Regions from separate parts of the Dietzia sp. ANT_WB102 genome, predicted to be linked through region 1. Evidence: predicted binding sites of a transcription regulator. Region 1 holds the regulator's gene; the other holds the start of a gene.
The links. Region 1 encodes LexA, which represses DNA repair genes until DNA is damaged. Its sites were predicted from a motif close to CGAACANNTGTTCG; they were not measured.
Positions count from the first base shown of each region.

Region 2: a site for LexA is predicted at 8,077-8,090, ahead of FQ137_RS05990 (HNH endonuclease signature motif containing protein). Genes of this name have one in related genera too.

Region 1 covers NZ_VOBA01000001.1:2,238,366-2,253,734, forward strand. Annotated here, with positions in the region: gene FQ137_RS10305 (DUF349 domain-containing protein) at 1-921, opposite strand, end outside; gene FQ137_RS10310 (hypothetical protein) at 1,108-1,839, shown strand; gene miaA (tRNA (adenosine(37)-N6)-dimethylallyltransferase MiaA) at 1,836-2,789, shown strand; gene FQ137_RS10320 (IclR family transcriptional regulator) at 2,786-3,541, shown strand; gene FQ137_RS10325 (malate synthase G) at 3,642-5,822, opposite strand; gene dapF (diaminopimelate epimerase) at 5,942-6,832, shown strand; gene hflX (GTPase HflX) at 6,886-8,334, shown strand; gene lexA (transcriptional repressor LexA) at 8,375-9,085, opposite strand; gene FQ137_RS10345 (hypothetical protein) at 9,275-9,715, shown strand; gene nrdR (transcriptional regulator NrdR) at 9,823-10,278, shown strand; gene hrpA (ATP-dependent RNA helicase HrpA) at 10,289-14,203, opposite strand; gene FQ137_RS10360 (hypothetical protein) at 14,287-14,475, opposite strand; gene FQ137_RS10365 (hypothetical protein) at 14,525-15,217, shown strand; gene FQ137_RS10370 (TrkA family potassium uptake protein) at 15,192-15,369, opposite strand, start outside.
Region 2 covers NZ_VOBA01000001.1:1,305,977-1,321,345, reverse strand. Annotated here, with positions in the region: gene FQ137_RS06020 (tripartite tricarboxylate transporter permease) at 1-1,385, opposite strand, end outside; gene FQ137_RS06015 (hypothetical protein) at 1,385-1,891, opposite strand; gene FQ137_RS06010 (hydroxymethylglutaryl-CoA reductase, degradative) at 1,881-3,155, opposite strand; gene FQ137_RS06005 (GAF domain-containing protein) at 3,310-5,217, shown strand; gene FQ137_RS15345 (hypothetical protein) at 5,260-7,221, opposite strand; gene FQ137_RS05995 (DUF3558 family protein) at 7,158-7,859, opposite strand; gene FQ137_RS05990 (HNH endonuclease signature motif containing protein) at 8,096-9,460, shown strand; gene FQ137_RS05985 (cytochrome c biogenesis CcdA family protein) at 9,481-10,341, opposite strand; gene FQ137_RS05980 (TlpA disulfide reductase family protein) at 10,338-10,946, opposite strand; gene FQ137_RS05975 (histidine phosphatase family protein) at 10,950-11,570, opposite strand; gene hemL (glutamate-1-semialdehyde 2,1-aminomutase) at 11,855-13,165, opposite strand; gene FQ137_RS05965 (alpha/beta fold hydrolase) at 13,250-15,052, opposite strand; gene FQ137_RS05960 (hypothetical protein) at 15,335-15,369, opposite strand, start outside.

The DNA.
Region 1 (15,369 bases):
CTGGGCCGCCTTGAACCGCTTCCACAGCACGTCGTCCGCCTCCCGGGGCGCCCGGCCGGCGGCCTTCCACTCATCCATGAGTCGGCGGAACGACGTGGCCGTCTCGTTCCAGTCGGTGGAGCCGGAGATGGCCTCGGCCCTTTCCACCAACTCCTCCTTCACGCGTTTGACCGAGGCACGGTTACGGTCCAGTTCAGCGAAGTGCGAGCCGCGGCGACGGTTGAACGCCTCACGGGCTTTGGAGAACCGCTTCCACAGAGCGTCGTCGGTCTTTCGGTCGATACCCCTGATGGTCTTCCACTCCTCCAGGATCTCCCGGAGGCGATCGCCAGCCGACTTCCACTGAGTCGACGACGCGCCGATCTCTTCGGCCTCCGACGCCAACGTCTCCTTCCTCGCGATCGCGGCCGCCCGCTGTTCCTCCTTGCGCTGTCGGCTTACCGACTCGACTTCGCCGGAACGCTCGATCACCGCGGCCACCCGCGCCGCGAGGGAGTCCAGATCTCCCACGGCCGACGCGGTGGGGATCTGCTCCGCCAGCGACTCCGCGGAACCGCGGGTTTTCCGGGCGTCCTGAGGATGAGACTCGAGGCGCGCCTCTAACAGGGCGACCTCGGCCGCGAGATCGTCGAAACGTAGTCCGAAGTGAGCCAACCCCTCTTCGGGAGCGCCAGCTTGCCACGAGCCGACCTGTCGCTCTCCGTCTGCGGTACGAACGAACACCGTCCCCGACTCGTCGACGCGTCCCCACTCGGAGGGGTCCGAGCCGCGCGCGCCCTTGAGATCGACTGCGCGCATAGGCCGCGGAGCCACCTTACGGGCCAGGGCGGCGGGGGATGGCGCGCCGGGCCTCGGACCGGGGGTCGGTGTCGCGCCGCCCGAACTCGATCCGCCCGGGGTGGTGGGTGTCTGCTCGGTCATATCGTCCTCGTTTCCTTCTGCCGCGTGTCACGGCACCATCACCGGGATCGCACCGGTCGTCGCCTCGCCGTTCCCCATCGGAGTGTCGGCATCCTCCTAGTGTGTACCAACCCCCGCCCGAGTGTCCGCTGTATCCCCGACGGGTCCGTTCGGCGGTGTCGGAGGCGGTCAGTAGGGTTTCCGGGTGTGAGCACCTCTGTCGTCCTGGTCCCCGGAGCCCCGGTCCTCGTGCCAGAGCTGTCCGGGTCCGCGGTCGCCGACACAGCACCGCGGTTAGCTGACATCTGTGACGTGCTCCGGAGAGCCCAGGGGGACGCTTCACGGGTCGTTGTCGTGGGGACGGACCACGCGGGCCGGACGCTCGGGGACTCGCGGTCCACGCTCGCCAGATGGGGCGCTGACGTCCCCGTTGGCCGGCCCGCCGCCCCACCTGCGCAGCACGGGGCCGTGCCCGACGCAGCTCTGATCGCCTGGTGGCTGCTCGATCGTGCGGGCGTCGACCTCCCGAGGTCTTTCACTGGCGTGTGCGGGAGTCCGGACTCCACCCCCACTCCGGCATCCGGAGACCTCCTCGTCGTGGTCGCCGACGGCCCGGCCTCGCTCACGCCCCGCGCTCCCGTCCCCGAGGACCCCCGCGGCATTGCTCTGGACAAACAGCTTGCGCAGTGGCTGCGCGCCTCCGGCAAGCTACCTGATCCGGGAGGTCTCGTGGCAGACGAAATCGGCTGGTGGAGCCGTCCGGCATGGCTAGTGTTGGCCGAACTCGTCGCCGGACGCGCGGCCCGCGAGGCGCTGTCCTGGGCACCGTTCGGGGTGGGTTATCACCTCGCGTGGTGGCCACCGGAAGCCGTCGTAACGACCGGAGTGGCGCCAGATGTTCGGACTGCGGGCCCCGTCCTCCCCGGGGGAGCATCATGACGGCCCTGGTCCCGGTCGCCGTGGTGGGCCCTACAGGTACCGGTAAATCCGAGCTCGCGCTCGGTTTGGCCGAGCGACTCGGAGGTGAGGTTGTCAATTGTGACGCAATGCAGCAGTACCGCGGGATGGACATAGGCACTGCCAAACTTTCGCCGGAGCATCGTCGCGGAATCCCGCACCACCTGCTCGACGTGCTGGACGTCACCGAGACCGCCAGCGTGGCCGATTTCCGCACCGAGGCCGAGCGCAAGATCGACGAGATCCGCGACCGTGGCCATGTGCCCCTCCTGTGCGGCGGGTCGATGATGTACGTCCAGGCACTGGTCGACGGGTGGTCCATCCCGGACACCGACCCACGGGTCCGATCCCATTACGAACGTCGACTCGAGCAGATCGGGGTGCAGGCGTTGCACGCCGAACTCGCGGCAGTGGACCCCGAGGCCGCTGAGAGCATCCTTCCGAGCGACCCCAGGCGCACCGTGCGCGCATTGGAGGTCATCGAACTCACCGGGAAACCCTTCTCGGCATCCAGGCCGACTATCGGTGAGCCCCGTTGGGGCACTCGGATGCTCGGCCTTCGATGCGGGTTGCCCGAGCTGGACGAGCGGCTAGCGACGCGCACGGCATCAATGTTCGCCACCGGGCTCGTCGAGGAGGTTCGTCAACTCGTGGATGTCGGGTTGCGCGAGGGGGTCACAGCCCGCCGCGCAATTGGGTACGCGCAGATTCTCGACGAGATGGACGACGAACAGCGGATCCATGAGGGCGGCTCGGCGCGCGCCGAGGAACGCACCGTAATCGGTACCCGCCGCTACGTCCGCCGGCAGCGGTCGTGGTTCGGACGGGACCACCGGATTCGGTGGATCGACACTGATACTCACCGTCGAGCCGACGACGCACCCGATCCCCTCGACGTCGCATTGCAGATCCTAGGGGAGGGACAACGGTGAGAAGTACCGACACCGGGCGGTCCCGGGTCCAGTCCGTCGACCGTGCCTTTGCTCTACTCGACGCTCTGAGCACCCGCGGGGGGCAGGCGAGCCTGGGAGAACTGGTCGCCGATACGGGGCTGGCGGCGGCGACCGTCCACCGGCTGTGCGGCACGCTCACTGAGAGCGGCCACCTCAGGCGGTCCGCAGGCCGCGACTATCTGCTCGGCCCGCGGCTCCAGCGGATAGGCGACGCAGCCGAACGAGCGACCGAGTCGTGGGCCGTGCCGGTGCTCACCGCCGTGGTCGAGGGAACTGGAGAGACCGCCAATCTCGCCGTCCGGGAGGGAGACGGGGTGGTGTATCTTTCGCAGGTCCCGTCGCCACACTCGATGCGGATGTTCACCGAGGTAGGGCGACGCGTGGATGTTCACTGCACCGCGGTCGGCAAGGCCCTGGTTGCGGGGGACAACGAGGACGAGGTGCGAGCCATGCTCGGCAGGGCCGGTATGCGCCAGTACACCAAATCGACGATCGTGGACCCCGACAGGTTGATCGAGGAGTTGCGCGCGGTGCGGCAGGAGGGGTACGCCACCGATGAGTCCGAGCAGGAGGAAGGGGTCCGCTGCGTCGCCATCGCGGTGGGCACAGGGGACGCCGCTTTCGCTGTATCAGCGTCGGGCCCCGAGGCTAGGTTCACGCACGATCGCAGGGACGCGGCGGTCGCGATCCTCAGGGCCGCCGTGAGCGGTCTCGCGCCCCGACCTTCCTGATCTTAAAGCGAAGAATCCGCTACCCGCCGACCGATTCCGCTCCCCCAGAGGGGAGGCGGATGTCGGCCAGGGGTAGCGGATCCAGTGTGCGAGCGCCGACCTACCGGGCGTCGGCCGCCTTGAATTCGCGGCGACGGCGGTGCAGGATCGGTTCTGTGTAGCCCGACGGCTGCTTGGTGCCCTCGAGGATGAGTTCACGGGCCGCCTGCCACGCGATGGACGACTCGACGTCCGGCGCCATGCTCCGGTAGGCGTCGTCACCGGCGTTCTGCTTGTCGACCACCTCCGCCATCCGACGCAGCGAGTCCTCCACGAATTCGGAGGTGACGATGTCGTGGCGGATCCAGTTCGCCAACAGCTGCGAGGAAATACGCAGGGTGGCGCGGTCCTCCATCAGGTTGACGTCATGGATGTCAGGGACCTTCGAGACGCCGATTCCCTGCTCGACCCACCGGACCACGTAGCCGAGGATGGTCTGGCACGAGTTGTCGACTTCCTCCTTCTTCTCCGCTTCAGACCAATCGGTGCTCGGGGCGAGCGGAACGGTGAGGATATCGTCGACACTCGCGCGGGGGCCGCCGGCGAGAAGTTCCTCCTGGCGGGTCAGCACGTTGACCCGGTGGTAATGGGTTGCATGAAGCGTCGCACCGGTCGGTGAGGGCACCCAGGCAGTATTGGCACCGGCCTTGGGCTGGCCGATCTTCTCTGCCAGCATCTCCGCCATGAGGTCGGTCTTGGCCCACATTCCCTTGCCGATCTGGGCACGGCCACGCAGGCCGCACGCGAGTCCGGTGTCGACGTTGAAGTCCTCGTAGGCGTTCATCCACCGGGCGGACTTCATCTCACCCTTGCGGATCATCGGCCCAGCCTCCATCGAGGTGTGGATCTCGTCACCCGTCCGGTCGAGAAATCCGGTGTTGATGAACACGACCCGCTGGGTCGCCTCGGCGATGCAGGCCGCGAGGTTCACCGACGTGCGCCGCTCCTCGTCCATAATGCCCACCTTCAGGGTGTTGGCCGGGAGCCCGAGGAGCTTCTCGACTCGACCGAACAGCTCTGTCGTGAAAGCAACCTCCGCCGGTCCGTGCTGCTTGGGCTTGACGATGTAAATCGAGCCTGAACGGCTGTTCCGTCGCTCGTTACCCTCCGCGATCCCGTGCATCCCCGCGAGCGAGGTAATGAGCGCGTCCAGAATGCCCTCGGGCATCTCATTGCCCTCGGCGTCCAGAACTGCGGGGTTCGTCATGAGGTGGCCGACGTTGCGGACGAACAGCATTGAACGGCCGTGGAGGCGGACCTCGCCAGAGCCGTCGGGAGCGGTGAAGACGCGGTCATCGTTGAGGACTCGCGTGAAGGTCTTATCGCCCTTGGTGATCTCCTCGGACAGATTGCCCTTCATCAGGCCCAACCAATTGCGGTAACCGTGGGTCTTGTCCTCGGCGTCGACGGCAGCGACGGAATCCTCGAAGTCCATGATGGTGGAGACGGCGGACTCGAGAACGACATCCTTGACGCCGGCGGCGTCGGTCGCGCCGATGGGGGAGTCCGGGTCAATCTGGATCTCGACATGCAGGCCGTTGTTGCGCAGCAGGACAGAGGACGGCATCGAGGCATCGCCAAGATAGCCCACGAACTTCTCCTCGTCCGCCAGTCCGGTCGTCGACCCGTCGGCAACAGTGACCTGTAGGGCTCCATCGACGACGGCGTAGCCGGTCGAGCCGACATGGCTTCCGGAGGCTAAGGGGGCGGCGTCGTCGAGGAACTCACGGGCCCATGCGATCACCTTGTCGCCTCGCACCTTGTTGTAGGACTTCCCCTGCTCGGCGCCGTCGGTCTCCGGGATGGCATCTGTCCCGTAGAGCGCGTCGTAAAGCGACCCCCACCGGGCGTTGCCGGCGTTGATGGCGAAACGAGCATTCGTGATAGGCACGACGAGCTGAGGACCGGCGACCGTGGCGATCTCCGCATCGACGTTCTCCGTGATGACCGAGACCGACTCGGGCTCGGGCACTAGGTAGCCGATCTCCTGCAGGAACGACTTGTACTCGCTCGGGTCGATCGGCGCGGGGTTCTCGAGGTGCCAGGCGTCAATCTTGGACTGCAAATCGTCGCGAGTCTGGAGCAACTCGCGGTTCCGGGGGGCGAGTTCGGTGAAGATCTCGGAGGCGCCCGCCCAGAACGCGTCGGGGTCGACCCCGGTGCCCGGGATTGCCTCGGTGTTGACGAAGTCGTAGAGGACCTCGTCGACCTGGATTCCGCCGACGGTGATGCGTTCGGACATCGATGCACTCCTAGAGGTAGGGGACCGTTCTCCTGAGCGACTCTAGTCTGCACTCCGTCGGGGATCATCCGGGTTTTCCACGGTGCGGAACTACCTCTTGAGGCGGGTAGGATTTCGCCATGACTTTGACGTGCCAGGCCTCGCAGTCCGACGGTATCGCCTTCCTCAAGGGCCACGGCACCCTCAACGATTTCGTGATCCTCCCGGACGATCACGCTGAGCTCGACCTCGACGAGTCGCTAGTGCGTTCGCTGTGCGATCGACGTGGTGGCATCGGCGCCGACGGAGTCCTGAGGGTTGCCACTGCCGGGGCTCTACTGGACCGGGGCGTGGTCGCGGCTCTACCTGACGGTGTCGATCGTTCGGACTGGTTCATGGACTACCGGAACGCGGACGGATCCATCGCGGAGATGTGTGGCAATGGGGTCCGCGTCTTCGCCCACGCGCTCGTGATGACCGGCCGAGCGCAGCCCGGCTCGATCCGGGTCGGAACACGCTCGGGACCGCGACCGGCCGAGATCGTCTCCCACTCGGGAAGTGGCGCCCTGGTGAAGGTGGACATGGGACAACCGCGGTTGCTCGGGTTGTCATCGGCGGAGATCGGGGGGCGCACCTTCGCAGGTTTGGCAGTCGACATGGGAAATCCGCACCTGGCCTGTGTAGTACCGGGTCTCGACTCGGAGAACCTCGCCACGATGAGAGTCGATCAGGCCCCGTTGTTCGATCGGAATTTCTTTCCCGACGGCGTCAACGTCGAGATCGCCACTCCGATTGTGGACGGCCGAGTTTCTATGCGCGTCCACGAGAGGGGCGCGGGGGAAACCATGTCGTGCGGTACCGGAATCGTTGCGACGGCTGTGGCTGCGCTCGCCGACGCGGGCGAGACGTCCGGCGATGTCGTCGTGGTGGTGCCCGGCGGCGAGGTCCAGGTCACTTTGCGCGACGCGGGATCCTGGCTCGCCGGGCCATCGGCGCTCGTCGCAGACGGTCGTTATTGGACAACCCAATAGCACACCGCTCCGCTCCGTACACACGAGGCCCAAATATGAGACAATGAAATGGAATGACTACTGATTACACGGCCCCTGAGCGGCCGACACGCGACTTTGATCCATCCATCGGAGAGCTCCAGCTCGAGGAGAGATCCTCGCTGCGCCGGGTGGCGGGTCTATCAACCGAACTACAGGACATCAACGACGCCGAATACCGCCAGCTCCGACTGGAACGAGTGGTACTCGTGGGCGTCTGGACCGAAGGGTCCGCCGCGCAGGCAGACGCCGCCATGGCTGAACTCGCTCAACTCGCTGAGACCGCGGGCTCTGAAGTGTGCGACGCCCTGATCCAGCGACGCGACAAGCCGGACGCCGCCACGTACATCGGCTCGGGCAAAGTCAGCGTTCTCAAGGACGTAATCGCCGCGACCGGCGCGGACACCGTCATCTGCGACGGCGAGCTCACTCCCGGACAGCTGCTCGCGCTGGAAAAGGCAGTCAACGTCAAGGTCATCGACCGCACCGCCCTGATTCTCGACATTTTTGCGCAGCACGCCACCAGCCGCGAGGGCAAGGCGCAGGTGACCCTCGCCCAGATGGAATACATGCTGCCCCGACTGCGCGGTTGGGGCGAGTCTCTTTCTCGTCAGGCCGGTGGACGGGCCGGGACCAACGGCGGTGTGGGACTGCGCGGTCCGGGCGAGACCAAGATCGAGACCGACCGACGCCGGATCCGCGAGCGCATGGCCCGTCTGCGACGCGAGATCAAGGGTATGAAGCAGGCTCGCGACACCAAACGGCATCGTCGACGGGCTACGACTGTGCCCTCCATAGCGATCGCCGGTTACACGAATGCCGGCAAATCCAGCCTACTGAACCGTATTACCGGCGCCGGCGTGCTGGTGCAGAACGCGTTGTTCGCGACGCTCGACCCGACGACCAGACGGGCCGAATTGCCCGATGGCCGATCGGTCGTGTTCACCGACACGGTGGGTTTCGTCCGACACCTGCCGACCCAGTTGGTCGAGGCCTTCAGGTCCACGCTGGAGGAGGTCGTGGACTCAGAGTTGTTGCTCCACGTTGTGGACGGCTCGGATGCATTCCCCCTTCGCCAGATCGAGGCTGTGCGCAAGGTGATTAATGAGGTCGTGGAGGAACAAAACGCAGAACAACCTCGAGAATTACTCGTGATCAACAAGGTGGACACTGCGGATCCGGTAGTGCTCGCCGAACTGCACCACGCATTGCCCGACGCGGTGTTCGTCTCAGCGGTCACCGGGCAGGGCATGGACGAACTCCTCGAACGGATTATGCAGATCATCGCTTCGGGAGACACCGAGGTGACCTTGGACATCCCTTACACACGCGGTGACGTGGTCTCACGGGTCCACGCCGAGGGAGCGGTGCTCGAGGAGGCACACACCCAAGACGGCACCCAGATCGTAGTTCGACTTCCTATCTCCTTGGCAGGAGAACTTGCCGAATTCTCGGCAGGTGGCTCGCACGACGGCGCCACCTGACTCCCAACTGGGGGAGGGGCGGCGGTCGCCGGATACGAAATCAGAGCTTCCGGAAAACCGTTACGACTTTGCCGAGGATCGTCGCATGCTCACCCGGAATTGGGCTGAATGACGGGTTGTGGGGCAACAACCAGACACCGTTGGAGTCGTTGCGGAACGTTTTGACCGTCGCCTCCCCGTCGATCATGGCCGCGACGATCTCGCCGTTGTCGGCCACGTTCTGCCGCCGCACCACCACGTAATCTCCATCGCAGATCGCAGCATCGATCATCGACTCACCGACAACCCTCAGCATGAACAGTTCACCGGAACCGACCAGATCCGACGGCAGAGGGAAAATCTCTTCGACGGCTTGCTCCGCGAGGATGGGTCCACCCGCTGCGATCCGGCCGAGCACCGGGACGTAAACGGGTTCCACCGCGCCGCCGGGCCGCTGGGGCTCCGCAGCCGGTGACCGGCGTCCCCGAGACTTCTGTCCGGGTACACCATGCACGTCGACCGCGCGCGGCTTGTGAGGGTCCCGCGTCAGGAAGCCCTTCTTCTCCAACGTCCGAAGCTGATGGGCCACGGACGAGGTGGACTGCAATCCGACCGCGTCACCGATCTCCCGGATACTCGGGGGATAACCACGCTCCTTGACGGTGTCATGGATATGGAGCAGCACGCTCTTCTGTCGGGGTGTCAGTGTTTCGAAGTCGGGCTTTGGCATGTTGTGTGGTCCCTTCGGCGAATGGATGTTCGACGTCATCATCTGTGTACACCCTAACGCCAACGGATGCGTCACGCCACACAAGTGTTCGAAATTTCTCTCGCGGAATGATGACCGTGTCCGAGCGGCGTGATACAACTCTAGGTGAGTTCGAATTCGAACAGATGTACTGATGCAGACATACGGGTGTGCGAATACGGATTCGCACACCGTATCGAGTAGGGAGCCACCATGTCCGTTTTGGAGATGCAGCCAGACACACGTCCGATCGTGCAGTGGACCGAGGTCTGTCCCGATGACCATCGGGGAAAGGCCACACGAGCAGTCCGTCCGGATGCCGAGCCGGCCCCCGTGCGCTTCGGTCACGCGCCGCGTCGCACCGCGACCGGCCCGGAGGCGCGTCGCCCCACCGACATCTCCGCCCGCACGGAGATTCTTGTCAAGCCCAGGGGCACCGCGCGGCCCGCCTCGGTCATGTCGGTGGCTCCGGGACGCCGGGTGCTCGTCCGCCCTGCAGCAACTGATCACGTCCGTGCGTGCCACATCGCAGCGCCTGCACCCGTGGGGGTTGTCGATGATGTGCCTGCCTGGGCCCTGCTGGCCTGCGGGATCGCATTCGGCATCATCATGCTTCTCGCGGTGGCGTTCCTCGGCGGACCCGCCTACGCGTGACCGGCCGTAAGGCCTCCTAGAATGAGCGGGGACGGTGGTCTGCCGTCCCGCATCCCGTCGCACGATCTGGGACGCGTGAATTCCGGTCGACGAAGGGGCCCACGGGAATGTACTGCCCGACATGCCACCACGAGGACTCCCGGGTGATCGATTCACGATCGGTCGACGAGGGTCAAGCGATCCGACGTCGACGTGAATGCCCCCAGTGCGGCCACCGATTCACGACGCTGGAGACGCCTCTACTGACGGTCCTCAAACGCAACGGGGTCACCGAGGCGTTCAGCCGGGACAAGGTGGTGCGCGGGGTTCGGCGCGCATGTCAGGGTCGCTCGGTGGACGAGGACGCCCTTCGTCGCCTTGCACAGCAGGTCGAGGACGCCGTCCGCGCAGGCGGCGTGTCTGAGGTCCCCGCCCATGAGATCGGCCTTGCGATCCTGGGCCCTCTCCAGGATCTGGACGAAGTCGCCTACTTGCGTTTCGCATCGGTGTACAAGCAGTTCAGCTCGGCCGACGACTTCGAACGAGAAATCATCGCCCTCCGCGAGCGCCGCGCGAGCCGATAGTCCACCGACGTCACCGGGACGACCGCGGCGCGAGCGCCGACGCCACCGCCTTATCGATCCGTTCGGCTGACACCGGGCGGGCTGTGCCGAGTGATTGCGCGAACAGGCCCACCCGATATTCGGCGAGAAGCCAGCGCAGGTCCCGTATCACCCGGGCTCCGCCCGGCCGCTTGCGCAACGCCCCGCATGCCTCCTCCACCACTGCCTCGGATCGGTTCAGCTTCGCAGTGAGCTCCGTGTGGCGTGCGGGAGACTTCTCTGCGAGCTCCAGCCGGATGCCGACGGCTTGCACATGTCGCTCCAGGTGAGGAAGCACCTCGACCGGATGGCGGACGAGGAAACCCCGACCTACCAGGAAGTCCAGAGAAGGGAGTATCGCGTCGGCGATGTCGGCCGGTGACTCGGACAGACCGCGCATGACCGACTGCGCAGCAACCAGCGCGGGCACCGCGGACGAGATCGCGGCGGCGACTGCACCGGGCACCTCGCTCCTCGCGGTGGCCTTCAACTCGACGAACTCCGCGACAGTCAGAACCGGCTCGCCCCTGCGGCGGGCAATGATCCGGCCGCACGCCGCGAGCGAAGCGTCGGAGACCAGCGCCTCCATCCCGCCATACGGGTACTGCGTCAGTGCGAGCCGCTGCTGTACCTGGCGACCACGTAATATCGACGACGCTGAGACGAGTCCGGACGAGATCAGGGTGAGAACCGCGGATGCCTGCGCGGATCGGCGCTCCTTCTCCGTCGCACACGCCACCACGTGGATGCCCTCCGCGCCGACACGCAGGGCCGGATAGACAGTGACTTCAACGCCGTCAACCACGCCCGTGACGGACGGTTCGAGATCACCTATGGTGTCGGCGGTCCACTCACGGTAAGGCCCATCGTCCGGAACGAGACGAGCACTGAGGGTGGCACGGACCTTGTCGACCATTTGGGTTCTCAGCAGTGCGAGATCAGTCCCAGACGCTACGACCTCCTCGCCGTCAACCACTTCGAAACGTATCCGGAGGTGATCGGGCAACTGGGCCTGATCGAACTCGCGCGGATCGACCGTCGTGCCGATCCGAGCAGACAGTGCCCGTGCGAGCGCCACTGACAACGGAGCGGACCGGGGCGAGACGTCGTCCGCCAAGAGCCGCGCGAACTCCGCGGGCGGAGAACACAGACGACGCAGATACTTCGGGAGGGTGCGCAGCATCTCCGTGTAGAGCTCTTCCCGCAACCCGGGCACCAGCCATTCGAATCCGGCGGTCGTGACCGAAGAGAGCTGCGGAAGTGGGATGCGCACCGTGATCCCATCTGCGGCGACGCCCGGGTCGAACGCGTAGCGCAGTTCGAAACTCAAGTTTCCCTGGCGCCAGAACGGGGGGAAGTCAGTGGCGTCCGGCGCCGCCTCTGAGGTGCGGATATCCTCGGCTGTCAGGCGGATCGCGTCCGGATCTCGGTGGCCATGCTTCTTCCACCAGGACTCCAGGTGCCGCCCGGAGGTGATGTCCTCCGGAAGCCGCTCGAGATAGAAGTCCACCAGGGCGTCGTCGTCGATCACCAGGTCGCGGCGGCGGCTCCGCGTCTCCAGCTCACGGGCCTGCTCCACCGCCTCGGCGTTCTCGCGAATCACCGGGACACGAGTGGGCAGGCGTCTCTCCACGATCCCGTGGCGGACGAGCATCTCGCGAGCGAGGGGTGCGTCGACCCGGGAGAGCAGGATCCGCCGAGCTTCCACGACCGTCAATCCCAGCAGCATCACTTTCTCGTAGGCCATCGCCGTGCCCTGGGCGTCCGACCAGTGTGGTTCGGAATAGTGGGTGCGGATGAGATGGCTCCCGATGTGCTCGATCCATCCCGGATCGATCCTGGCGACGTCGCGGGCCCACAATCGGGACGTCTCGACGAGCTCCGATGCCATGACCCAGCGCGGCGGCTTCTTGGCCAGGTCCGACCCGGGGAATACCTGGAACCGGATGCCTCGGGTTCCCCGGAACTCGCGGGTTTCTTCGTCGCGCATACCGACATTGGTGAGCAGTCCGCTGAGGATCGCTTTGTGCAGGTCATCCTCACCTGCGTGTCCGGAGGTGGGATGCCACCCGCGCTCCCGACACATGTTCCGGAGCTGCGAGTTGAGGTCCTGCCACTCGCGGATGCGGAGCCAGTGCAGGTACTCGGCCTTGCACATCTTCCGGAAGGCGCTGCCGGACAGCTCGCGGCGCTGCTCGGTGATATACCTCCACAGGTTGAGGTAGCCGAGGAAGTCGGAGGTCTTGTCCGAGAACCGGCGGTGCATCAGATCGGCCTTGTCCCGCTCGTCGGCGGGACGTTCCCGGACATCCTGCACGGTCAGGGCCGCGACCACCACCAACACGTCGGCCAGCGAACCGTTCCGATGCCCCTCGACCACCATCCGGGCCAGTCGCGGATCGAGAGGTAGCGCAGCCATGTCCCGTCCCACCTCGGTCAGGCGCGGACGCTCGCCGTCATCGACACTTATCGCCCCGAGCTCGGAGAGCAGGGCAATCCCGTCCCGGACCGCCTTCCGGTCCGGCGATTCCACGAACGGGAAGTCGTCGACAGGCCCCAAGTCCAGATCCGCCATGGACAGGATCACCGACGCGAGGTTCGTTCGCAGGATCTCCGGATCGGTGAACTCCGGCCGTGAGTCGAAGTCCTCCTCCGAGTAGAGGCGGATACAGATCCCGTCGGCGACACGGCCGCAGCGCCCTGCTCGCTGCGCTGCAGAGGCCTGCGACACAGGCTCGATGGGTAGGCGCTGGACCTTGGTCCGGGTGGAGTAGCGGGATATCCGTGCCAACCCGGTGTCCACTACGTAGCGGATGCCGGGGACGGTCACAGAGGTTTCGGCGATATTGGTCGACAGCACCACCCGCCGCGTGGAGTGGGCGCGAAACGCCCGCTGCTGTTCGGCGGCGGTGAGGCGGGCGTACAGCGGAAAGATTTCGGTGTTGCGGAATTTCCGCCCCCGCAGCACCTCCTCGGCGTCGCGGATCTCACGCTCCCCGGACAGGAACACCAACACATCGCCGGTATCCTCACGCAGGAGTTCCGCCACCGCGTCGGCCAACGCGTCGAGCGGATCGAGGTCGACCACCCTGCCGGCGTGTTCCACCTGCAGCGGCCGATACCGAATCTCCACCGGGTAGGTGCGCCCTGAGACCTCGATCACCGGAGCGGGCCGCCCGTCCGGGCCAGCGAAGTGCCGCGCGAAACGCTCCGGGTCGATGGTGGCCGAAGTGATGATGAGTTTGAGGTCCGGACGACGGGGCAATATCTGCTTGAGGTAGCCAAGCAGGAAGTCGATGTTGAGACTGCGTTCGTGAGCTTCGTCGATGATGATCGTGTCGTAGGCTCGCAGCAGCCGGTCGCGCCGGATCTCGGCGAGCAATACTCCGTCCGTCATGAGCTTGACCGCCGTCTCGGGGCTCGTGCGGTCATCGAAGCGGACGGCAGAACCGACCGGGCCGCCGATCTCCACGCCGAGTTCGTCGGCGATGCGGTCTGCGACGGAACGGGCGGCCAACCGCCTGGGCTGGGTGTGACCGATCATGCCCTTCACCCCGCGACCGAGTTCCAGGCAGATCTTGGGGATTTGAGTGGTCTTTCCCGAGCCGGTCTCGCCGGCGATCACCACCACCTGGCTGTCCCGGATCGCCTCAGCGATCTCGTCCTTGCGGACACTGACCGGGAGGTTCTCGGGATATTCGGGGGTGGGGATGGACTCCGATCGGCGCCGTACGCGCTCGGCGGCCTCGTCGATCCGACGTCCGAGGTCGTCGATGTGGTCGGCGCGGGCACGGCGTATCCGCGACCGGAGTCGGTGCGCGTCGAGGATGCCGACGTCGTCGAGTCGGGTGAGCAATTCGTGGCGGGCTCGGCGAAGGTCGGGGGAGGAAGTGGAGGACGACGGCATGGTCCCCTCAGGATATCGGCTCGCCGCGTCTGGCTCCGACCGGCGCGGTCCCTGTCCCTAGTCGGGCCGGCTAGTCAGGATCGCTAGTCGGAGTCGCTGTCGCGCCGGGCCTGGATCCTCGCGTAGCGCTCATGCAGACGCTCCCGTATCTCCTCGGGTTCGTAGGACCGTCTACGCCGTTCGGCGCGGGCGGCCAAGATCCCGGTGGCGGCGACCCCGGCCACCCCCGCCGCGCCGATCACCTTGAGCCACTGCCGTCCCTTGGGAGCCATGTGGACGAGCCTAGGCGGCCCGAGCCCGACCGCCTGGCAGGATCGCGGCATGAGCGTCGACACCGTCCCCTTGGCTGCTGCAGCGGAGCGCACCCGTACCGGGGATCTCTGGCTGTTTCGCGGTCGGACAACAGCGGACCGGATGATTCAGACTGTGACCAACGCACCGGTGAATCACGTTGGTGTCGCTGTGGTCCTGGACGACATGCCGCCGTTGCTGTGGCACGCCGAGATGGGTCGTGCCCTGCCCGACGTGTGGACCGGCCGCCTACAGCGGGGGGTGCAACTGCACGACCTCGAGAGCGCGGTACGACAGTGGACCGGGCAATACGGGCAACGGGCGTGGTTCCGTCAGATCTCCCCGGAGGTCGGTGAGAGCGGCGAGGACGCGTTGCTGGCGACGATCGCCAGGCTGAACGGGGTGTCCTTCCCTTCAGCGAGCCGCCTCACCGCGAGGTGGGCACGGGGACGGTGGGCGGCTCGCGGGAAGCGAGCGAGCAGCAATGGAAGTGGCCGCGCGAGCGGGCCCGATACCGGGGCGGCGATGCGCATGGAGGCGGCGTACTGCGCGGAGGTCGTGGGAATCACCCTGGAGGCGATGGGCATTCTTCTGCCTGCAGGGTCGACGAGCTGGTACGACCCGGGCCGCTTCTGGAGCGGGGACGAGCTCCCCCTGGCACCCGGGTGGAGTTTCGGCCGGGAGATCGGCGTGACCGTCACCCGCCCAGAACCACGTCGCTGAGAGCGGCTTCCACCTCTTCCTGTGCCACCACCAGCAGTTCGTCGCCGGGTTCGAACGGGACGTCAGGTTCTGGGACGATGACCCGACCGCCGCGCACGATCGCCACGAGAGCGGCATCGCGGGGAAACCGTACGCGCGACACGGAACGGCCA
Region 2 (15,369 bases), 930 kb from region 1:
TAGAACAGGGCGAGGATCGCCGGGACTGTCAGCAGCGCGACGTAGAACGCCATGAATTGCACACCGGCGTGGAGTTTGAACGCGCGGGACAGTAGTCCGCCGACCAAACCGACCGTCACCACCACAAGCACGCCGTAGACGCCGCCCTCCCACACCGCCACCATGAGGATCAGGGCGGTGAATGCGGCCACCACGGCCTCGTGACTGACCTTGCGCATGACGAACGAGGCGGCCGGGGCCGCGAACTTCATCGCGAGCGGGTACACCACCACAGCGGCGACGATCACCCCGACGAGGCCGAACACGAGGAACTCCCACGAGCTCATGAGTGTGTGGAGGTTGTTGACCTCCCCCGTCTCGGTGTCCACGGTGAAGCGCGGCGGGGCGTTGAACAGTGGCGCGGCCGGTCCCACTGACATCGGGCTCAGCGGCAGTCCGAACGCCACCAGCGGGATGAGGGTCTCACCGAGATAGGTTGATTCGGTGGTGCCGTTCTTGACGGCCATCTGCGTGGTGAGTCGGTGGTAGACGTTCTTGGGAACGCGTCGGATCGCCTCGCCCACCATGACCGTCATCGCGACCGGGCTGAACACGAACGTGCTCGAGGAGACGGCCGACGCCGCAATAGTCAGGCCCACCTGACGACGGTCAAGAATCTTCAGAGGGTTGGGGAAGTACCGCCCGTTCGAGGAGCCGGACACGGCCATGTGCCGCGTCTCCACCTCGTCCCGTCGCGCCTCCCGCCGACCGGCGGGCGACGACACCAAGAGCAGGTCGAGGATCAGGGGCCCCGCGGCGATACCCAGGAAAAAGCTCACTGTCAGCGGCTGTCCCCCGAAATCCCCGGCGACCGCGCGCAGTCCCAGGATGAGCATGACGAACGGGATGATCACGAGTACGCCCGCGGTCCGGGCCGGCGAGAAGAACGCGATCAGCACGGTGGCCGCGAGGAAAATCCACGGGGCCGCAGTGGAAACGGCGTCGGCGAACGGGCTCAGCAGCCCGGCGATACCCACCGAAACGGGCACCGAGACGAGGGCGGCGATGATGCCGCCACTGATCGCCTTGCGCAGGGCGATGTGCGGGATTCCCAGTCTGCGCAGGTAATTGGCCTCCTCGAGGAGAGGGATGGCCATGGTGTCACCGGGGATCCCCAGCATGGTGGTGGGGATCGCGTGGGTGAGGTGTTTGGACACCACCGCCGCGATGAAGAACGCGAAGATCCCGACCGGAGGCACGCCCAGCAGCACCACGAGCAGGGTGATGGGGGTGATGGTGGCCGTCTCGTCCGTACCCGAGACCAGGCCGAGCGCGCCAAAGACGACGGCGCCGATGAGCGCCCAGAGCAGGCCAACGGGCAGCAGCTCGATGATCTGTCCGAACATCACCGGTCACCCGCCTTCCCTGCGTGGTCGACCCCTGCGCCGTCGACGTCGCCGGCCGCGCGCCGCTCCGAGTCGACGAACGCGTCGTACAGTCCGAGGTCACGCATCTCCTGCCGGATCTGCTCCGGCACCCGCGAGGTATCACCGAGCCCACCGGGCTCGGTCGCCAGCTCCCTCAGGGTGTCCTCGAACGAGGTGCTGTCCTCCGGCGCCTCGGTGGTGACGATGCGCTGCGGGGCGAACAGTCGCGCGTTGAGGACGGCCGTGGACACGACGACAGCGAGACCGATCAGCAGGGAGTAGGTCCTGGCTATCTCCTGGTCGTCCATGACCGAGCCGAGGACCTGCTGCGACACCAGTAGCGCAATCAGCGTCGCGGGGACGCTGATGAGCAGCGACAGCCCCAAGTGGCGGGTCTTGACGGTCTCATTCCAGACGCTGACCAGTTCGGGTTCGGCGTCCGGGGCGACCGCCGGTGCGGCCGTCCGTTCCGGGTTATCGGCCATCGCGACGCAGCTCCTCAAGAATTTCGGCGGCCCGCTCGGCGCGGACGGCCTTCTCTGACACCATGCGGGTGGCCACGGCAGTGATCTCCTCCGGTGTGGTCGCGCCCGCGGACACTGCCACATTGCGGGCGTGCAGCGACATGTGACCTCGCTGCACTCCCTCGGTGGCCAGCACACGCAGGCCGGCGACGTTCTGGGCCAGTCCGACGGCCGCGATCACCTCTGCGAGCTCGGAGGCGGTGGTGACCCCCAGCATCTTGACGGCCGCCTGCGCACCGGGGTGCACCTTCGTGGCACCGCCAACGAGGCCCACGGCCATGGGGACCTCGAGCGAGGCCACCAAGTCGCCGTTGGCGTCCTTCTCAAACTTGGTGAGCGAGGAGTACCGACCATCGCGGACGGCGTGGGAGTGGATTCCCGCCTCAACCGCGCGAGTGTCGTTGCCGGTGGCCAGCACGACGGCGATGATGCCGTTCGTCGCTCCCTTGTTGTGGGTGGCGGCACGGTACGGGTCGGCCTCCGCCAGTGCGGCGGCGTGGACGATGTCGTCGACGATGTGCTCTCCACCGAGCTGCTCGGCGGAGAACACCGCTCGCGCCCGCGCCAGCCGCAGGTCGGCCTTATTGCTGAGGATCCGGAGGATCGCTCGCCCCTGGGCGATCTCGCCCACGCGCTCGGCGAGCGCCTCAGCCATCGTGTTGACCGCGTTGGCGCCCATGGCGTCGCGGACATCCACGATGAGGTGCAGTACCACGTAGGTCTGAGTGCGGGCCTCGACCAGCTGCACCTCGATATCCCGAACACCTCCACCGAGGGTGACCAGCATCGGATCCTGCTCGTTGGCAGTGGCGATGAGTTCGTCCCGCGCCTCGAACAGGCGGAGCCTGGCAGCCTCGGGGTCGGCCACGTCCACCAACTGGATCTGCGCCCGCATGATCGGGTCGGACGAGCTGGTGGTGAACCCGCCCGAGGCGCGAGCGATGCGGGCCGCGTTGGACGCTGCGGCGACGACCGACGGTTCCTCGGTGGCCATCGGGACGAGCACGTCGCGACCGTTGATGGTGAAGTTGGCCGCGAACCCGACGGGGATGGGCAGTACGCCCACCACGTTCTCGATCATGTGGTCGGCCTGGTCGAGCGTCAGCGCGGTCGCGGGATCCCACGCCGCGAAGTCCGCTGACTCGAGGGGGGAGTTGGCCGCCACGATTTCGCGACGCTCCTCCAGGGTCAGGTCTTTGAGTCCCGGGATACGACTGTTCACCATGCGTTGTCACACCTTCTCGAGGTAGAGGCTCTGCTGGGTCCCTGGCCCTTCACCACCAGCGGCGAAGGGTGTGACCCACTGCACTTAGCTGTGACCATATGTGCGGCCGCTCCGTCGGGCAATGTGCTGAGGTCACTGCTGTAGATTGATTTTTGTGGTCATCGCACATGATGCAGACGACGGTTCGGATACTTCCGGTTCACTGTCCGGTCTCCTGCGCAGCATCGCCGACCGGGACTCCGAGGCGGATTTCGACGCCCACCTTCGCCGCGCCGAAGCCGGACTCGACGCCGCGGAGGCCGCACGGGTCCGGGCCGCCGCGCACGCCGCGCGCGGTGCGTTGATGACCGAACACCTGCGGGCCTCCCGGATGCGCGAGGTCCACGAGTCGACCGGCGAACTCGTGGCCATCCACAATGTGGACGCGGTGCTCCGTGAGATCACCTCGAGGGCGCGCCGCCTGCTCGAATGCGAGTACGTCTACCTCAACACTCCCGACGAGAGCGGCGAGGGCTCGTTCGCTATCCGCGCTTGGAGCGGTGACCTCGACCCCGAGTTCCTGGGGGTCACTGTGGCACCGGGTGTCGGGGTGGGCGGGATCGTCCTGCAGACGGGCGAGACGTTCCAGGTCAGTGACTACGGGTCCACCCACCGGATCGCCCGCTCCCCCGGTTACACGGACTTGCTCGCACGTCAGGGAATCTCGACCCTGCTCGGCACTCCGCTGATGGTGTCGGGGCGGATTACCGGACTATTGTTCGCCGCGCGGTCGCACGCGTCGGCGTTCACCGACGACGAAGTCTTCCTGTTGACCGCTCTCGCGCAGCACGCGGCGATCGCCCTGCAGAACGCCGAGTCGGATGAACGCCGGGAACGGGCGTTGCGGGAGTTGTCTGTGGCGATCGAGCAGTCCGAGACCAAGCGTGCCGAGCAGGAGCGTCAGTCCCGGCTCCAGGCCCGACTCAGTTCCATCATCCTGGACGGGGCCGGGGTCGCCGAGGTTCTGGACGCCGTGCGAGGCGAGGCTGGCATCGACATCGCGTATGTGGACACTTCACGCGGTCCGGGCGGCCACGTGATCGGCGCCGTGCCGGGGATGCCCGACCCGGGCGTTCTCGCGGCCACCCGGGGTGAGATTTCGCGTCCCGGGGTCCGCGCGGTGTCGGTGCGGGGGCGGCGGTGGTCGGTCATTGATGTGGTGGCCTACAACCGGGTGCTGGGTCATCTGGTGTCCGGGCCACGGGGGCTGGACGACGAGGCCGCCGCACGCCTTCTTGAGTGGACTTCGCAGGCCACGGCGTTGTGCCAGCTGTCCACGCAGGCGTTGGCGGATGCCGAGCGTCGGTCGGCGAGGGAGGTGGTGAGGCGATTGGTCTCGTCCGCGTCCCCCACCCATGAACTTCGGCGTCAGGTCCACCGTTCGGGTATCGGGACCGACGGACTTCGGGTGCTGTTGCTCGACACCGGCGGGGAGCCCACGGAGGGCGTCTTCACGGATCTGACGGTGCGTCACGGTGGTCTGGCCGCCGAACTGGAGGACGCGGTGGTGGTGTTGACGCCGGCCGGCGACGACGCGTCGGTACTCGAGCTCGCCGAGGAGATGCGGCGCCGCTTGCCTGTGAACGTGGTGGTGGGGCGGCACATCCGTGACCTGGCCCGGATCAGTTCCGAGTATTCGCAGGCTTTGCGTGCGGCGCGTCTGGCGGCAGCTCTCGGATATTCTGGGGAAGTCCTGCGCGTAGAGCAATTCGGCGTGTTTTCGATGTTGTTCACCGATCCGGATGCGGTGGATTTAGAAATGTTCGTGCGGGTGCAGGTCGGGCCGCTGCTCGACGCGGATGCCCGCCACGGGACCGAACTGGCGTCCACCGCGTTGACGGTTCTCGACCACGCCGGAGGACTCACTTCCGCCGCGAAGGCCCTGAATGTTCACCCCAACACGGTGGCGCAGCGCGTCGGGCGCATCACTCGTCTGCTCGGGCCTGGGTGGCGCGAGCAACCGCGTGCGTTTGAGATTCATGCCGCGTTGAAGTTGGACGGGTTGCGGGCTGCGGCCCGGTGAACTGGGCTCCGCCGTGACGGTCATCCGGCGTCAAAGGTGACGTTATCCGGCTCCGCGTCCCGTGTAGTTGCGGCCGAGCACGCGGCCTCTGGACGGTTCGGGCTGGTCCTGCGCGGCGGCTGCCGGGTCTTCTGTCGGTGCGCGGCCCAGCACCGCGGGCGCAACTTTGACGGGGTCACCGATGATCGCGGTGGTGTTGGTCGCATTGGTCAGATAGCTCGCCGGGGTGTGCCCGCGACGGTCATTGTTCTGCCCGGCCCCTGCGCCACCCATCATCCCGCCCATCGGCATCCCACCAGCCCGCCCGGCCTGGGCCGCACCAGTCGACGACGACACCGCCCCGGCACTCGGCCCACCAGCCACCGAGCCAGCCCCCGGCACCCCGGCCACCGGCCCACCGACCCCGGGCGTGGCGACCCGGCCGGCTCCGATACCGGCCAGCGTCCCGGCACCACCCATCCGCGACGCCCCGGCACCTGCAGCCGCGGCCCCGCCACCACCGACCAACCCGGCCGTCGACCCGAACCCTCGATCCCGGCGGCTGCTATCACCAGCGGCCGCACCTCGAATCCCCCGGAGACCCGCCATCCCGACTGACCTGCCGGGGCCCTGCTGACCATGCGTCCCCGGCACCGGAGCAAGCGGAGCCCCGGCCGCCGTCGTCGCCGCATTCACGCCACCACCCGCACCCGTACCCGCTGCGCCCGCCGCGCCCGGTCCTTGCGACGCCCCCACCGCCCCGGCACCCTCCGGCGATGCCGCACGCGCCGTGAGTAGGGCCTGCTCGGTGGCTGCATCTGCAGCCACGCCCGGCGAACTCACCGCCGCCCCGGCACCCACCCCGCCCACGCCCCCGGCAGCACTTACCCCGCCCACCTCGGGGCCGGTCGCTCCTCCTGCCGGCGCAGCGATCGCGGACTGGTTCGGCGCAGCCGCTTCGGCCGGGCGCGGGATGCCTTCGGTATTCCAGATGCGCGCCATATCGACACCACCCGGCCCTCCCAACGCCGAAGTCGACACCACCCGATATGCAGCCGTGAAATCCAAGTCATCCAGATTGGCGTCCATCACCGCCGGGCTGTATTCGGTATTTACAATCGCCCGAGCCTGCTGCTCCGCCGCCTCCACCCGCGCCCGCGACTGCGCCAGCGTCGACGGCGCCACCGGCCCCTGCATTTGTCCCGATGACCGCGCAATTTTCGCCTGCACAGCCTGCTCAGCAATATTCGTGCGCGTGGTGACAAACCCGTCATGCGCTCGCCGAGCCTTCACCGCCACCTTGCCCAACTCCCCAGACAGTGCGACCGCCGAGGTCACCAGACCTCGAACAGAATCCTGCGCACTCGACGCGAACTCGCCCTGCCAACCACTCCCCAGAACGTTGCCTAAATCGGCCTGCAACTGAGCCGCAGCACTCTCCAAGGCTTCAGACACGGCGCTCGCCCGTGCTTCGATCTCACCGAACTGGGCAGGCTGCAACCCCTCAGCACACTTAGCGATGTATTCCAACGGCGAATCCGACACATCCTCCGGCCCCACCCGGCCGTACGCACCCATCACGCACCGATCATCAAGCGCAAACACTTCCGACTCGCCCGCACGAATCAACCCCAAACTCTGCAACCCCGCAGGTTCCGCAGCAGCCTTCGCCAACGCCCCCGCCAACGCCTCATCCTGCGCCTCAATCAACCCCCCAGCAGCAGCAAACAGAGCCGACATCGCACGGGCCTGGTCCACAAACCCGTTCAACAATGTCCGCAAATCCTCGCCAGCAAACAACGAATACACAGTGCCGATCTGACGAGCAGTAGCAAAAGAACCAGCTCCGCTAGATTGCATATGCGAGACGTTGAGCCTAGACGCTGTCGAGACTTGGTCTATGAACCGTCCACACGACTCAATACAAACTTCCGCGACACCTGTATCGAGGTGAACCAGCATCAAAAGTCTCCTTTTGGCAAGTATGGCATTGCCGGCGAAATTGATTTTTCCAGGACAGAACATGGATCCGAGAACTTCGTGCCCTTGAACGAGGCCAGCCCGTCAATGAGGTCCACGCTCACGAAAACAGTGCCCCTCGACGAAAAGAACGTTTGTTGACAAATGTGGGCGCCCATATCTGACTTGCTGAGCAGGCGGAGGCCCGAACGATCTAAAATTATCGATTCGCTCGCTTGGAATGTCTTGTCTATCAGATACTCACCGCGCGACTTCCAGGTCGAAAGCACACCGAAGATGACTTCCTTGTTCTTCCATCCGCATGCCATTAGATCTCCCGGCCTGTCAATTTTTAACTCATCATCTACTCGTACCGGTGACCCCACCCCCTCCTCAATTGCCTCGACCGGGATCTCGGCGCACGGGTCGAACAGTGCGGGCCTCTGCTCAATCGGTAGATCCCACGGATTGCCCGGCGTCTCGGCGGCAGGTGGGCTCGTCGTCGTCGACATCCCACCTTCCCCCTCAGCCGACGCGCACCCCGACAGCATCACACCGGCCGCAAGCACGGCCACGAAAGCTCTACTTGTCCCCACAACCTGTACGACGGGCCACCCCACCACACGGTTCCCCCGGCCGGCGACATTCTTCGACCGGCCGCATCGTCGCAGCTCAACGGGGATCTCGGTGTAGTAGTCGCTCACGAGCAGACATCATCCCAGCCACCGCCCACCAGTGGGTGGGCCACCAACGTCACCGATTGCGGGCCGATCACCGTGCCCGCGGAACCATTCAGAAGTACCGCGACGTCGCGAGCACAACCCATATCGGGTCTGGGTCCGGAGTCTCGCGGCCCTCTGAATGCTGGTCCCCCGAGTCGCGCGAGCCGCCTGAACTTCGGCAACGCACCGTGTCGTACCCCGATGACCTAATCGAACACATGAGCGACACCGTGATGTGGGCGACGGCCAGCAGCGAAGCGACCACCGTGCTGTCCGCGTTGGATGCGCACCTACAGCAGGACTGGACTCGGGCGTCAGCGGCTGAGCTGCATGCCGAACTTGTCGCTCTTGAGCAAGCCCAGCGTCGCATCCGCGCCACCCAGGCCCGCGTCATCGCCGCCGCGCGCACCACCAGCACGGCCCGGCAGATGGGGTTCGTCAATGAACGCCAGATGCTCACCGGGGGTTTGGGCCTGGCACCCGGGGACGCCCGCGGGCGTCTCGACGACTCGGCTATCGCCGATACCGCGCGCATGCGCGCCACCGCCGAGGGCACCCTGTCAGCCGGACACCTCAGGGTCATCAACGTCGCCCTGGCCGCCTTGCCTGACGACTACGACGACGAGGGGCGCGCCCACCTGGAAGCGCAGCTGATAGCCCTGGCCGCTGACCAGTGCACGACCCGCCGGCTGCACGAACACGCGCATCGGCTCCTCGACGCAGCCGACCCGGGGCGCGCCGAGCGCGGCGCAGAAGAGCGCGCCCGCCGCCGATCCGTCACGTGTAGCGGTCAGGGGCTGAACTTGATGGCGCGGGCATCGATGACCATGGACCCGGAACTGGCCGCTTTGATGCGCGAGGTGCACGCCCGCTGGGGTCAACCCGGCCGGCTATGGCCCGACCCGGAGGCCAAGGACACCCGCACCGACGGTCAGCGCATGCACGATGCGCTGGTCCATTCTCTGCAGTTGGCACTGTCGGCGGATGCAGCCAAGACCGCCGCACCGGCGGCGATAGTTGTCCGCGTGGACCTCGATCAGCTCGCCACGCTCGCCGGCTGCGGCGAGACCGACGGCGGGATCCGCGTGCCCGTGCCGCAGGCCTTGGCCATGGCCCGCGCTAACCACTGGTTCCTGGCCCTGTGCGACCAGGAAATTGGCCTCAAGCTCTACCGCGGGCGCCGCACCGCCTCCCGCTACCAACGTCTAGCCCTGTTCGCTGCTTACGGAGGATGCACTCACCCCGACTGCGACCAAGACGCCCGGCACTGCCAAGCCCACCACGCAGGAAAACCCTGGGCCGCCGGCGGCCTCACGAACATCGACGAACTCGCCCTGGCCAGCAGCGACTGCCACGCCATGATCCACGACACCGGCTGGACCACTGTTCCCGACCCGCGCGCACCTCAAGGAGTCAGATGGATCCCACCCGCCGGAACGCCCCGCGCAACGACTCCGCCGTCACCCAAACCCGGGCCACCACCACCGACACCACTCAAAGCGCCGGTCCTACCCTTCGCACTCCTACACGACCTCGACGCTGCCATAGGCCAGCGTCTCCATACCGGCCGGGAGGCTGCGTGACGCCGCGCGGTCCGTGCAGGTCAGATGGGCAGAGTGGTGTCGGAGATGGCGAAGTCCCGCAGCCAGTCGATGAACAGCGCCCATCCACCGGTGAGCAACAGCAGTCCCACGAGGATGAGCATGACGCCGCCGAACACCTGAATGGTCCGGGTGTGCTTCTGCAGCCAGCCGACGGTCCTCATCGCCCGGGTGGAACCAAAGGCCACGATGACAAACGGGAGTCCCAGACCGAGGCAGTAAGCCACGATGAGCAGCACCCCGCGTATCGCATCGACCCCGGTGCCGGCCGCGACCGACAGCGCGGCGGCCAGCGTCGGACCCAGGCACGGAGTCCAGCCCAGGGCGAACACTGCGCCGAGCATCGGGGCACCGATCCAGGTGGACAGTGCTTTGGGCTGCATACGTGTGTCGCGCTGCAAGGTGGGAACGAGCCCGATAAAGACGAGGCCCATGAGGATCGTCACCACGCCCCCGAGGCGCTGCAGCAACTCCTGCTGAGGCGCCAGGTACTGCACAGTGCCCAGCACCATCGCACTGAGCAACACAAAGACCACGGTGAAGCCGCCCACGAACAGCAGAGAAGCGCCCACCACCCGGGCCCGCGAGGATCGCCGGGTGCGGCGCTCCTCCACCGTCAAAGTAGCTGTGGCGGCGCGCTGACGTTCGGCAGCGGCAGCAGTAGCCGGGGGGCGCTCGGCGCCCACGACGCTGGCGAGGTACGCCAGGTAGCCGGGAACCAGCGGGATCACGCATGGCGAAGCGAACGACACAAGCCCCGCCAGGACGCACGCGCCCAGGGCCAGCAGAATCGGTCCGCTGGCCACGGTCTGCTGGAACGTCTCCCCCACGCTCTGCGCGAGCAGGATCACCTCAGGGTTCACACCGGCTCGACCTCCTCGGCGAGAAGTTCGTTGACGGTATCGCGCAGCTTCTCGTCCGTGATCTCGGCGAGGTACACCGCCGCCACCCGGTGCTGCTTGTCGAGGATGATCGTCGCCGGCACCACGGAGGTCGGGAAGCCCCGTAGTGCGGCGACCGCCGCGTTACTGGGATCCCAGATCGACGGGTATGTGATGCCGTTGTCCTCGACAAAGTCCACGGGCTTCTGCCGGTTCGGGTCGCGCAGATTAATGCCGAACACGGTGGCACCCTGCGGCCCGAACTCTTCCTGCAGGCGTTGCAGGTCGTCGGACTCGGCGCGGCACGGCCCGCACCACTGTCCCCACAGGTTGAGGATCACAACCTGGCCCGCGAAGTCGTCTTGCACGGTGAGCGTCCGGTCAGGGTCCAGCAGATCGGGCCCGGTGATCGACGCGACCGGCTTACGCTCGGACGGGAGGTCGTAGTGGATCTCGATCTGCCCATCGGGGCTGACGAACTCGAACGTCTCCGGGCCCACCACCACGGCGTCGTCGCCGGTCGCGCAGCCGGCAGTGAGAGCGCCGGTCAGCAGCAACGCGCCGAGGACGGCCTTGGTCTTGCGCATTGTTCAGGCTCCAGTCTGCGACGGGTCGGACGCCCCCGCCGGTTCCGAGTAGACGATGTCCCGCAACGTCGTGCCCTCGAACACCAGCGAAGTGATCGAGGCCAGCGAGCACTGTCGTTTCCGCGGGTCGTGCCACAGTCGCCGCCCTTCGAGGAAGCGGCGGGTGGTGTAGACCGGCAGCTGGTGGCTCACCAGGACTGCCTCATGCCCGCGGGCGGTGTCGAGTGTGGAGTAGACGGCGCCGATCATGCGGTGCGCAATCTGCAGGTACGGCTCGCCCCACGACGGCCTCAAAGGGTTGCGCAGGATCGGCCAGTACTGCGGGTCGCGCAGGGCGCCGCCGGGGCCGCCCACCTTGCGCCCCTCAAAGCGGTTGTCCGCTTCGATGATGTCGTCGTCGATCCCCACCGGCAGTCCGAGCAACTCGGCGAGCGGCGCGGCCGTTTCCTGGGCGCGCTGCAGCGGCGAGGCAACGACCGACACGATGTCGTGTCCCTGCCCCAGGACCCGGCCCACGGTCTCGGCTTGACTGCGCCCCAGCTCGGACAGTCGGAAGCCGGGCAGCCGCCCGTAGAGGACGCCCTCGGGGTTGTACACCTCGCCGTGGCGGACCAGGTGGACGATCGTCTGGGTCTCGTTCGCGCGAGACGAGGTATCGCGGGGGGTCGGCGACGACGAGACCGGCTCACCCGGAACGGCGATCGTCCCCGGCTCGGCCCCGTAGGCGGCGGACCCCTCGGGCTGCGTCTCGACCGGCGCCTCTGCCGGGGCCGCGGTGGCGGCGGGCCCGCGCAGCGACGGCGGGGCCGCGGCAGGGGCCGGATGGTCACCGCGGAGGGGAATCGGCAATGAGGTGGGGCCCGTCGACGGGACAGCGAGCCGCCCCCGCAGACCTCGCCCGGTGCGGCTCATCGGCCCGTCACCGGGGCGGACGCCGCGGCGGCAGCCTCGGCGGCCACCGGCAGGGCGTCGGCGATGTGCTGGAAGTCGTCGTCGGTGAGCGCGGTGGACACGAACCAGGCCTCGAACGCACTGGGCGGTGCGTAGACCCCGCGATCGAGGAGGGTGTTGAAGAAGGGCGCGTACCGGAAGGTCTCGGCCGCCTTGGCCCCGGCGTAGTCGATGACCTGCTCCTCGGTAAAGAACACGCTGAGCATGGTGCCCGCCCGCTGGATGTTGTGGGCGACGCCCGCGGCCTGCAGGGCGTTGCTGATGAGCGCCTCGAGCCGGTCGGCGTTAGTCTGCAGCGTGTAGTAGCACGAGTGGTCGGCCAGCCGCAGCGAGGCCAGACCCGCAGCTACCGCGACCGGGTTCCCGGACAGGGTCCCGGCCTGGTAGACGGGGCCGGCCGGCGCGAGGGCCGCCATGACGTCGGCGCGACCGCCGAACGCCGCGGCAGGCAGTCCGCCGGACATGACCTTGCCGAAGGTGGTCAGGTCGCCGGCCACGCCGTCGATCCCCCACCAGCCGCGGTCGCCGGCGCGGAACCCGGTCATGACCTCGTCCATCACAAGCAATGCGCCGTTGTCCGAGCACAGGGTGCGCAGTTCCTCGTTGAAGCCGGGCAGCGGCGGGACGGTGCCCATGTTGCCGGCGGCGGCCTCGGTGATCACGCAGGCGATCTCGTCGCCGTGGTTGGCGAAGACCAGGCGGACTGCTTCGATGTCGTTGTAGGGCAGCACGATGGTGTCGTGGGCGGCTGCACCGGTGACGCCGGGCGAGTCCGGCAGCGAGAACGTGGCCAGGCCCGAACCCGCGTCGGCGAGCAGTGCGTCCACGTGACCGTGGTAGCAGCCGGAGAACTTGATGATCTTGGAGCGGCCGGTGAAACCGCGAGCCAGGCGCACGGCGCTCATGGTGGCCTCGGTACCGGAGTTGACCAGGCGCACTTGTTCGACGGAGGTGCGGGCGACGATCTCACGGGCGAGGTCGACTTCTCCCTCGGTGGGGGTGCCGAAGCTCAGTCCGCGGCCCGCGGCTTCGCGGACGGCGTCGACGATCTCGGGGTGTGCGTGCCCGTGGATCATGGGGCCCCAGGAGCACACGAGGTCGATGTACGTGTTGCCGTCGACGTCGATCATGCGCGAACCCCGCGCTTCACGCATGAAACGCGGGGTTCCGCCGACGGAGTTGAATGCACGGACCGGGGAGTTGACTCCGCCGGGGATCAGCTCACTGGCCTCCGCGAAGAGCTCGGCCGATCGGGTGGTGCCGGACATGCCGGACGGGGTCTGGAAGGCATCACTCGAAGTCGTCACCCGACCAGTGTCTCAAAGTCCGGCCGCGAGTACCCCCTCGCGGTGTCAGGCCTGCGGCGACACCGGCGGTGCGGGGGGCGCGAACAGCGCCTTGGCGGCTGCGTCAACCTGGCCGGTGAAGTCGTGGAACGCCTTCTCCGCCTGCTGGTGCAGCTCCTGCGGCGTGGGCAGCGGTGCCGGTGCCGGCAGGACCGGTGCAGGTGCCGGTGCGGGAGCGGCACCGGCGTCGCGGTGTGTGCCGTACCAGTCGTCAGCACCGGCGACCGGGGCGGACATGCCCTGCTGAGCGGCGGCGATGCGCTCGGACTCGCCCCACTTCGGCAGCGGCTCGGGGGACGGCTTGCCCTCGACGTGGCCCGGTGTGGCGACACCGGTCTCGAGGAAATCCATCACCAGGTTGTCGACGGCCTCGTTGCCCATGCGGAAGGTGCCGTGGTCGCCGCCGCCGACGGTGACGAGTGCACCGCCCATGGCCTCGGCGACTCGGTGCGCGCCGGCGATGGGGGTGACCGCGTCGTTCTCGGAGTGCAGCACCAGCGGCTTCTCGTCGAGCGCGTCTCCGTTGGGGCGGATGGTTGTGGCGACGGGCTGCCAGCCGACGCAATCATCGCCGGCGGCTTCGACTGCGGCGCGGGTGGTGAGACGGTTGCCGCCGGTCGCCTTGTCGGCCTTGGCCGCCATCACGCCCAGCTGGTCGGCCGGTGCGGCGGTCTCATTGCAGGTGATGATCGAGTTCATCTCGATGTCGGTGCGGAACACCGGCGAGCGGTTCTCCTGCGCGGCCAGCATCAGTCCCACGGTCTCGTAGTCGACGCGCGCGATGGTGCCGCCGTCGTTGTAGTACTTGAGGATGTGGGCGAGCATCGGCCACGCCTGTTCGGAGTAGGTTGCGCCGACGGTGGCGTCGTACAACCCGGTGGTGGCGTTGTTCGTCAGTCCCTGCAGCGCCGCGGCCCGGGCGAAGCCCTCGACACGGGCACGGGTGGGGGCGGTCCCGTTGATCACGTCGAGCGCGGGCTGTTCGACCGCACTGCCGCGGAGTTCCACGGGCAGGTCACCGGTCTGGGCCGGCGGCGGAGTGAGGTTGGCGGGGCCGCCGACCTCCTGGTCAGTGACCCACTTCCAGGACTGGAACACCTTCAGGGGGGTGTCGCCGAGGCCGTAGTAGTCGTCGCGCTCCGCGATCCACGCGAAGATGTCATTGATCCGCTGCTCCTGGGCCAGCGCTCCCTGCTCGGCCTGCTTGGACCACCGCCAGTCGGGGTGGGTGTTGGAGTCCAGCACCATGCGGCCGGTGTGCTCGGGGAACAGGGTGGCGAAGTCGGTGCCGATCGCGGTTCCGTAGGACACGCCCACGTAGTCGACCTCGGCCAGCTCGAGCGCCTCACGGACCGCGTTCATGTCGCGGGCGGCGTTCTCGGTGGTCATGGATTTCATGTACTCGGGATCGGTCCCGTAACAGGCGTCGTGGAGCGGGTTCACCGCGTTCGGCCCCACGTAGTCGACGTTGCAGACCATGGGGTTGGAGCCGTACAGACCGCGCGGCTGAACAGCGACGAGGTCGTGGTTCTCGTACAGACCGGCCGGGCCGGTGCCGTCGAGGGCCGGGCTCCAAAAGTTCAGAGCGTAGTTGCCCGGCCCGCCGGGGTTGCCGAATACGGTCGAGCGCGGCTGCCCAGACGAGGCCTTGATGCGGGTGAGCGCGACCTGGGTCTTGGCGGAGTCGGGAGCGTTGTAGTCGACGGGAACCTCGACGGTTCCGCACTCGAGACCGGCGGGGACGTACTCGGCCTCGATGCCGAGCATCTCAGTACAGTCCTGCCATTCGACCTGGGCGGCAGAAGCCACTCCGGATCCCAGAAGGGCGATCGCTCCCACGACCGCGGTGGTGCCAACGAAAGTGCTAGACGGCTGCACCGATCCCCGTTTCCCTGTGCTGTAGGTGTTACTCCGACGAATCGGACGCATCGTCCGCCCATTTTCACGAGCGTCACATGCGTCCGAACCGCACCAAATGTAGCCTGTGTTCCGCGCCACGCGGCATCGGGCCGAGCACACTCAGGGAACCGTCATCTGATCGTTACCGCGGCGCGGGTTCGGCCCGGAAAAGCCCAGGCAGAAGTAGATCCGTCAGCCTCTTCCTCGAGGGGTGCGCCGGAGGACCG